One region of the Pseudarthrobacter sp. L1SW genome, then DNA from elsewhere that is predicted to be linked to it. Evidence: riboswitches for the same ligand, from Rfam matches in the RefSeq annotation. Region 1 holds a riboswitch; each other region holds the start of a gene.
What was found. A riboswitch is a leader RNA that binds a small molecule or an ion and turns the genes downstream of it on or off. The one in region 1 is predicted to bind cyclic di-AMP.
Positions count from the first base shown of each region.

Region 2: another riboswitch for cyclic di-AMP. It lies ahead of KTR40_RS03350 (hypothetical protein); the one in region 1 lies ahead of KTR40_RS10125 (LysM peptidoglycan-binding domain-containing protein).
Region 3: another riboswitch for cyclic di-AMP. It lies ahead of KTR40_RS03930 (M23 family metallopeptidase); the one in region 1 lies ahead of KTR40_RS10125 (LysM peptidoglycan-binding domain-containing protein).

Region 1 covers NZ_CP078079.1:2,208,378-2,210,690, reverse strand. Annotated here, with positions in the region: gene KTR40_RS10130 (YdiU family protein) at 1-91, shown strand, start outside; gene KTR40_RS10125 (LysM peptidoglycan-binding domain-containing protein) at 243-1,076, opposite strand; cyclic di-AMP (ydaO/yuaA leader) riboswitch at 1,080-1,273, opposite strand; gene KTR40_RS10120 (lytic transglycosylase domain-containing protein) at 1,629-2,313, shown strand, end outside.
Region 2 covers NZ_CP078079.1:693,100-695,412, reverse strand. Annotated here, with positions in the region: gene KTR40_RS03355 (HAMP domain-containing sensor histidine kinase) at 1-635, shown strand, start outside; cyclic di-AMP (ydaO/yuaA leader) riboswitch at 731-891, shown strand; gene KTR40_RS03350 (hypothetical protein) at 897-1,610, shown strand; gene KTR40_RS03345 (glyoxalase superfamily protein) at 1,607-2,011, opposite strand; gene upp (uracil phosphoribosyltransferase) at 2,058-2,313, opposite strand, start outside.
Region 3 covers NZ_CP078079.1:828,751-831,063, reverse strand. Annotated here, with positions in the region: gene KTR40_RS03930 (M23 family metallopeptidase) at 97-918, opposite strand; cyclic di-AMP (ydaO/yuaA leader) riboswitch at 929-1,172, opposite strand; gene KTR40_RS03925 (metal-dependent transcriptional regulator) at 1,292-1,984, opposite strand; gene serC (phosphoserine transaminase) at 2,265-2,313, shown strand, end outside.

The DNA of each region.
Region 1 (2,313 bases):
GTCCCCGTTCCGGGAGCGCGAGGGGCTGGAACGCTACACGGAGGGACCGCCCGAGGACTTCGGCAAATACCTGACCTTCTGCGGCACCTAGCGGCTGCGGGGCAACAGGACGCCCAGGAGGCCTCACCGGAAATGGACAGGGGCGGCAGCCGGTAAACCCGGCTGCCGCCCCTGTGTGCACGGCGGGCCTGCCGCTACTAGCAGGACATGCCGCTACTAGCAGGACGTGCCGCTGCCGCTGGTTACGCTACGCGGACAAAGGATGCGCCGCTCAGCCAGCTGATGGAGTGCACAGCGGTCTGGTTGCCGTTTACGCCGCCGCTGACAACCTGGCCGTCACCGGCGTAGACGCCCACATGGCCGGCGGTGATCACCAGGTCACCGGGGGCGGGGGAGCCCACGGTGGAGCCGTACTGGTAGAACTGGCCGGGGGCCAGGTCGCCTACGGACTTGCCAACAGAACGCAGGGCCTCTTCAACCATGGCGGTGCAGTCCTGGATCTGGCCCACCTGGCTGTAGGCGTTGGCCAGGATAGCTGCGCCGGTGCCCGTGCCGGTGCTGGCGGACGCGTAGGACAGGTTCATCCCCGTGTTGGCCGGTGCGGTGGCAGCAGCGGTCTGGACCGGAGCCGGTGCCGGTGCGGCGGCCGGAGCCGCCGGGGCGTAGCCTGCAGCCGGGATCTGGATCTGGTCGCCGGGGTAGATGACCGCAGAAATGGCCAGTCCGTTGGCGGCCAGGACATCGTTGAGGGTGACGCCGTAGGCGGCCGAGATGGCGCCGAGTGTGTCCCCGGATACAACCGTGTGGACGGTACCGGCTGCGGCGGCGGGGGCAGCAACTGCTGCTGCCGGCGCGGCCGAGGCCTGGACGTTAGTGGTCTCGGTGGTGTCCGGACCGGTCACACCGGCGTGCGCCGGGGCGCCGACGCCGAAGGCAATGCCGGATGCGGCTGCCACGGCGAGTGCCGGGCGGCCCAGGGTCCTGGCTTGGGACTTGGCCGAAACGGCCAGTCCTTCGAGGATGATGGAGCGGGCCGGAGTCGCGCGGTGACGGGCGGTGGTGGAATTTTTTGACACAGTAGATCGCCTCTCCCATGCCTGCGGGGTGAGCTGTCGGGTTCGGGTTGGAGATACCCGGCCGGGAGCAACTCCGAAAAGGAACGGAGGCGCTAGCGACTTAACCCCAAGGCCTCAAAGAGGCCGTGGAAACTTGGTTCCCCCGTCCCTGCCAGCTGGAAAGCGATTGGTTCCCGGGTCAGCGGCAGGGCTCGGCAAGCTGAGGGGAATGTCCCGCGTGGGAGGGACACCTGAAGACCATAACCCGGCCCGGCTCCGATTGTCACATTTGGGTAACATGCGAGGCTGTCCTCTCGGTTTACGCCATCGAATCGACTCTTCCTTGCTCCTGCGCTGACCTCGGAAGATGCGGGCGGTACGCGAAGGAAGATGGAATCGTCACAGAGTCATAAACCGTGGGGCGGATGACCTTGCCGTGGACCGCCTTTGGAGGTTCCCTTCGTGGCCGGCCCGGGCGCTCAGCTCGGATGTAATGGGGGAGTGTCTCCGCTGTATAACGATGCAGGCCGCTCATCCTTAAAGTGAAGGTTGAGGCCGGTAAGCTTCGGAACTATGTCGCGTTTCGTTACACATGCCCGGCACGTCCTGCCGGGGGTACTGTTGGCTGCCGCCCTCGCCGGCAGTGTTTGGCTGCCTCCCGCCGGCGCGGCAGAAGGCCTTCCGCCTGGTGATTACCCCTCGTGGGAGGACGTGCAGCGGGCCAAGCTGACCGAGGCCGGTACGGCAGCGGAGATCGGTAGGATCACCGGCCTTTTGGACGGGCTGCAGGCGCAGTCGGAGGCGTTGGGCACCGCAGCCGTAGTGTCCGCCGCCGAGTCCGCAGCGGCTGACGCCGTCCTGGCAGCGTCCACCGCAAGGGTAGGGGCCCTGGCGGAACAGGCGGGGCAGGCCAACGCCGAATTCGTCCGCCACAATAGGGACATCGGAGCCTTGGCCGTCCAGTCCTACAAGACCGGCGGCACGAACATGGGGTTCTTCGTGGCGCTGGACGCGATCGAGAACAACAACGTCCACGGGCTCAATCTGGTCCAGCTGGTGGGCGGCAAAACGGCGGGGCTTGTGGACAAGGCCGCCGCCGCGGGGAGGATCACCGCTTCTTTGGCCGACCAGGAGAAGGCCGCCCGGGCCGAGCGTGAACGGCTGGCCGGCGAGGCGGCGGAGAAGCTTGCGGCGGCCCGCTCGGCCCAGGAAGCCATGGCCCGCCAGCTTGCCGAGGAGCAGCAGCGCAGCGAGGAAC
Region 2 (2,313 bases), 1.5 Mb from region 1:
TGACGGAAAACCTTACTGCGGACGGGGAGAAGTCGCTGGCGCGGGTCCAAAGCCAGTCGGAACGGATGACCGCCTTGGTGGAGGATCTCCTGCTGCTCGCGCGGCTTGATGAAGGCCAGCCGCTGAAGCTCAGCGAGGTGGACCTGACCCAGCTGGTGGTGGAAGGCGTCAGCGACGAAAAAGTCATGGCTCCCGGGCACACCTGGCGCCTGGAGCTTCCCGACGAGCCGGTGGTGGTCAAGGGGGATCCATCCCAGCTGCGGCAGGTGTTGATGAACCTGCTCTCCAACGCCCGCAAGCACACCCCTCCCGGCACCACGGTGGTCACGGGCGTGGGGAAAACGCCGGAGGGCGCCGCGGTGGTGACGGTAACGGACGACGGCGGCGGCATTCCGCCTGAGTTCGTGGACCACGTCTTCGCGCGGTTTGCCCGCGTAGACGCGGCCCGCGCGGGCACCGCCAACGTTGCCCTCGCCGCTGAGGGAACCAGCGGCCTGGGGTTGTCCATCGTCGAGTCCATCGTCGAGGCCCACGGCGGACGGGTAACGGTAACGTCGCAACCGGGCCACACGCAGTTCACCTTGCAGCTGCCCTTGTTCCGCGGAATGGCGCAAGGCGACGCGCCCTCGTCGTGATCCCCGTTACCAAAATGTGACTTTTGTCCTGCACTCCTGTACCGTCGATAGGGTGCGTTCCGCGATCGGACCGCATATCCCGGGTTGACGCCAAGCTCTGCCACTTCCCGGATTCCTCTTGAGCAACGGCAGAGGCGGGGGACCCACCGTCCCGGGCACTCAATGCCCTTGGGGTTAAGCCTGCACGTGTTTTATCCGTGCGGCCGGATGCCCTCATCCGAACCCGACAGCTAACTCCGCAGGTGTGAGAGGCGATCCATCATGTCAAAGTTCCTTGTAAAACCACGCCCGCTTTCAGGCTCCGACGCCAGCGCTCCGCGCGCAGCAGGCAAAATCCCGTCCTTCGGCCAGCGCGCCGCGATCCTGGCAGCGTCCTGCGCCCTCCTCGTTGGAGTCGGCGCCGCGGGCCAGGCCACTGACACCAGCGCCCGCGTGGCCGCCACTGAAGCGCAGGCCTCGGAGGCCCAGTCGAAGCTGAGCATGGAGCAGAGCGAAATCCGTGCCAACCCCGCGCCTGCCGCCCCGGCAGAGCCGATCAACGTTGTCCCGCAGGCCGCCGAACCGGCTCCAGCCCCGGCCGCGGAACCCGCGCCAGCTCCTGCGCCCGAGCCGGCACCTGCCCCGGCGCCCGAACCGGCACCCGAGCCCGCACCCGTCGTCGCGGTTAACGATCCCGCAGGCGCCCAAGCGTACGCTGCCGGTCAGCTGGCTTCCTATGGCTGGGCACCAGACCAGATGCAGTGCCTGCAGACCCTGTGGACCAAGGAATCGGACTGGACCACCACGGCCACCAACCCGAGCAGCGGCGCCTACGGCATCGTCCAGTCCCTGCCGGCTGAGAAGATGGCCAGCGCCGGCGCCGACTACCTCACCAACTACCGCACGCAGATCAACTGGGGCCTGGACTACATCCAGGAGCGCTACCAGTCCCCGTGTGGAGCACTGAACTTCCACTACGCCAATAACTGGTACTAAACCGAGGCAGCTTGCCCCTCGCGGTCCAGTACGTCCCGGCCCGGGATGTACTGGACCGCCCACCGGTTCCCGTCAGGGTCGGCGAAGTACACAAAATGGCCCCAGTCCTGCACGTCCACATCGCTGACCTCCACCCCGTTGGCCTTCAGCTGCGCATGGGCGGCCTGGATGTCATTGACCACGAGCTGCAGGTTTGAGCCTGTGCCGGGAGGCGCATCCGTGAGCCCTTCCCCAATGCAGATGGAGCAGGCAGACCCTGGCGGGGTCAGCTGCACGAACCTGATGGAGTCGCTGGGCCGCTCGTCGAAATCTGCGTTGAAGCCCACTTTGTTGACGTAGAAGTCTTTGGCGCGGTCCACATCGGACACGGGCACAAAAACGAGTTCCAGTTTCCAGTCCATGCGCACAGGCTAAGCCTTGTGTTGGGAAGCGGGAAAGGCTTGAGTCCTAGCCTGCGATGCCGTACAGCCGGTCGCCGGCGTCGCCGAGGCCGGGGACGATGTAGGACTTTTCGTTGAGCTTCTCGTCGATGGACGCCAGGACAATAGTGACGTTTGCGCCGGAGAGTTCTTCCTCCAGCTTGGCCAGGCCTTCCGGCGCGGCGAGCAGGCAGATGCACGTGACATCGGAGGCGCCGCGCTTGAACAGGAACTTGATGGCTTCGCGCAGTGTTCCGCCGGTGGCAAGCATGGGATCCAGCACG
Region 3 (2,313 bases), 1.4 Mb from region 1:
AAAGTTGACGCGAGTTAGACGGTACAGCAGTTTTGAGTGAATGTCACATTCAGGTCACGGCATGTCACGACGATCTGATAGTTCACCGTCATTTGACTAGAGCCAGCCGGTGGGATCGACTACTTCACCGTTGACCTGCACCTCGAAGTGGAGGTGGCAGCCAGTGGAGGCGCCCGTGGTCCCGCTGAGGGCAACAACGTCCCCGCGGGAGACCGTCTGCCCTTCCTTCACGCTGAAGGAGGAGAGGTGGTTGTACGTGGTTTCCAGTCCGTTGCCATGATCCACCACAACGCGGTTTCCGCCGCCGAACTGGTGCCAGCCCACGAAGGTCACCGTGCCGGTGGCGGCAGCGAGGACGGACGTGCCGCACTGGGCCACGTAGTCCTGGCCGCGGTGGAAGTCGCCTGAGCCGCCAGTAATGGGGCTGACGCGGTAGCCGAAGGGGGATGCCGTGGTCAGTGTGGCCAGCGGCGCGCCGAGGCTTCCGGCCGAGGCGGCCCGTGACACAGAGCCGGCGGACTGGGCACTGAGCAGCTGCTTGAGCTTGCCGTCCGGATCCGCCTGGGTGACGACGGCCGAGCGGCTGAAATCGATCTGGGCGCCGGCCTCCGCTGAGATCTGGGGCTGCGGAGTGACGGCTGAAGCTGCGACCGGCGTGACACCGGGAGCGTTGTTTGCCATCACGGGACTGGTGGCCGGCACTGTCACGGTCAATACCAGGCCTGTGGCGGCGAGTGCGATTCCGGCCTTTTGGCCGATCCCGCTGGCTGCCGCGAACTCGGTGACCTGGCGGAAGGGACCACGACGGCGGCGCGCATCACGGTGCGGATCGCGGGGGCGTTCCGTGGTGATGACTTCGACAACCCGCGGCGTCGCAGCGGGTACCGCGGCGCGGCGGCGTCCCCTGGGGGTCTGCATGGACAAGAAGGGTTCCTCTCTGGAAAGCCTGCGAAGTTAGCTGTCGGATTCGGGTCAGAGAGTTCAAAGACCCGGTCCGCCGTAAGCAAGCTTCGGCACAGGAGGTATCCACGGAGGATCCTTCACTGGAAGAGGCTTGCTGCTGACGGACTTCACCCCAAGGCAGTCCCCCGGCTGCCGCTTGTGGTTCCCCCGCCTCTGCCAGTAATGACTCGTGCACCTGGTCCGCTGGCAGAGCTCGGCTCCGGATCAGGTAACGCTTTAGTATCAACGCTTGGGTTTAACTATAGGGCCATAAGTCCCAAAGTAACAATTCCGTTATCTTTGCGTAACCGGCGCCCAATGGGGTAGCCCGGAGGGCCCCAAGCCGCCCCTAGCGTACGGCCACGAAGACGTGCGCCGCGACTTCGGGCGGCAGTTCCAGGGCCCCTTCGATGCCCGGGACGCGGACCGAGATGTACTCCCCCACCCGCTCCAGCGATACGGAGGCGCCGGGCCGGATTCCGCCCTCATCCAGCTGGACCAGCAGCTCGGGTTCCACCTGGATCGGCTCAGCCAAGCGGCTAACGGTCACTTCCGAGGCCGGGCCATAGGACTTCATGGCCTCAAGCAGGCTGACGGCCGCGTCCGCGGAGGCCTGCGCCTGGCCGCCAAGGGCCGCCAGGCCGGGGATGGGGTTGCCGTACGGGGACTCGGTGGGGTGGTTCAGCATTTCGTAGATGCGCCGTTCCACCCGCTCGCTCATCACGTGCTCCCAGCGGCAGGCTTCATCATGGACGTAGGCCCAGTCCAGGCCAATGACGTCGGCAAGGAGCCGCTCGGCCAGCCGGTGCTTCCGCATGACTTCCGTGGCGCGCTTCCGTCCCACTTCCGTAAGTTCAAGGTGCCGGTCCCCCGAAACCACCACCAGCCCGTCCCGTTCCATCCGGCCGATGGTCTGTGACACAGTGGGCCCGGAGTGGCGCAGCCGCTCCGCAATCCGGGCGCGGAGGGCTACGATGTTTTCTTCCTCAAGCTCCAAGATGGTCCGAAGGTACATCTCCGTAGTGTCGATCAGATCCGTCATCCAGCTCAGCTCCTCGAGCGCAGTACCTTGCGTTGTCCCACCGTACCGCCTTCACATGCGGCGTGGTCCGTTGGAAAGCTTAGCCTATTTTGAGTTTGTCCGAATAGTTGACGGCGAGGGCGGGCCCTGTCTCAATGTCTGGACTATGACGGTCCAGGTTCCCGCTGAAACAGCTGTTCGGGCAGAATAAGGGAGGGCCCGGGTCACAGTCGCCGCCGACTGCCTGCCGTCCACCATCCGTCCGGACCAACAGCCCGTCCACGCCGAAATTGGAGCACCTGTGAGCGAAAACAGCATCACTATTCCCGCCGACCTCCTGCCCCAGGACG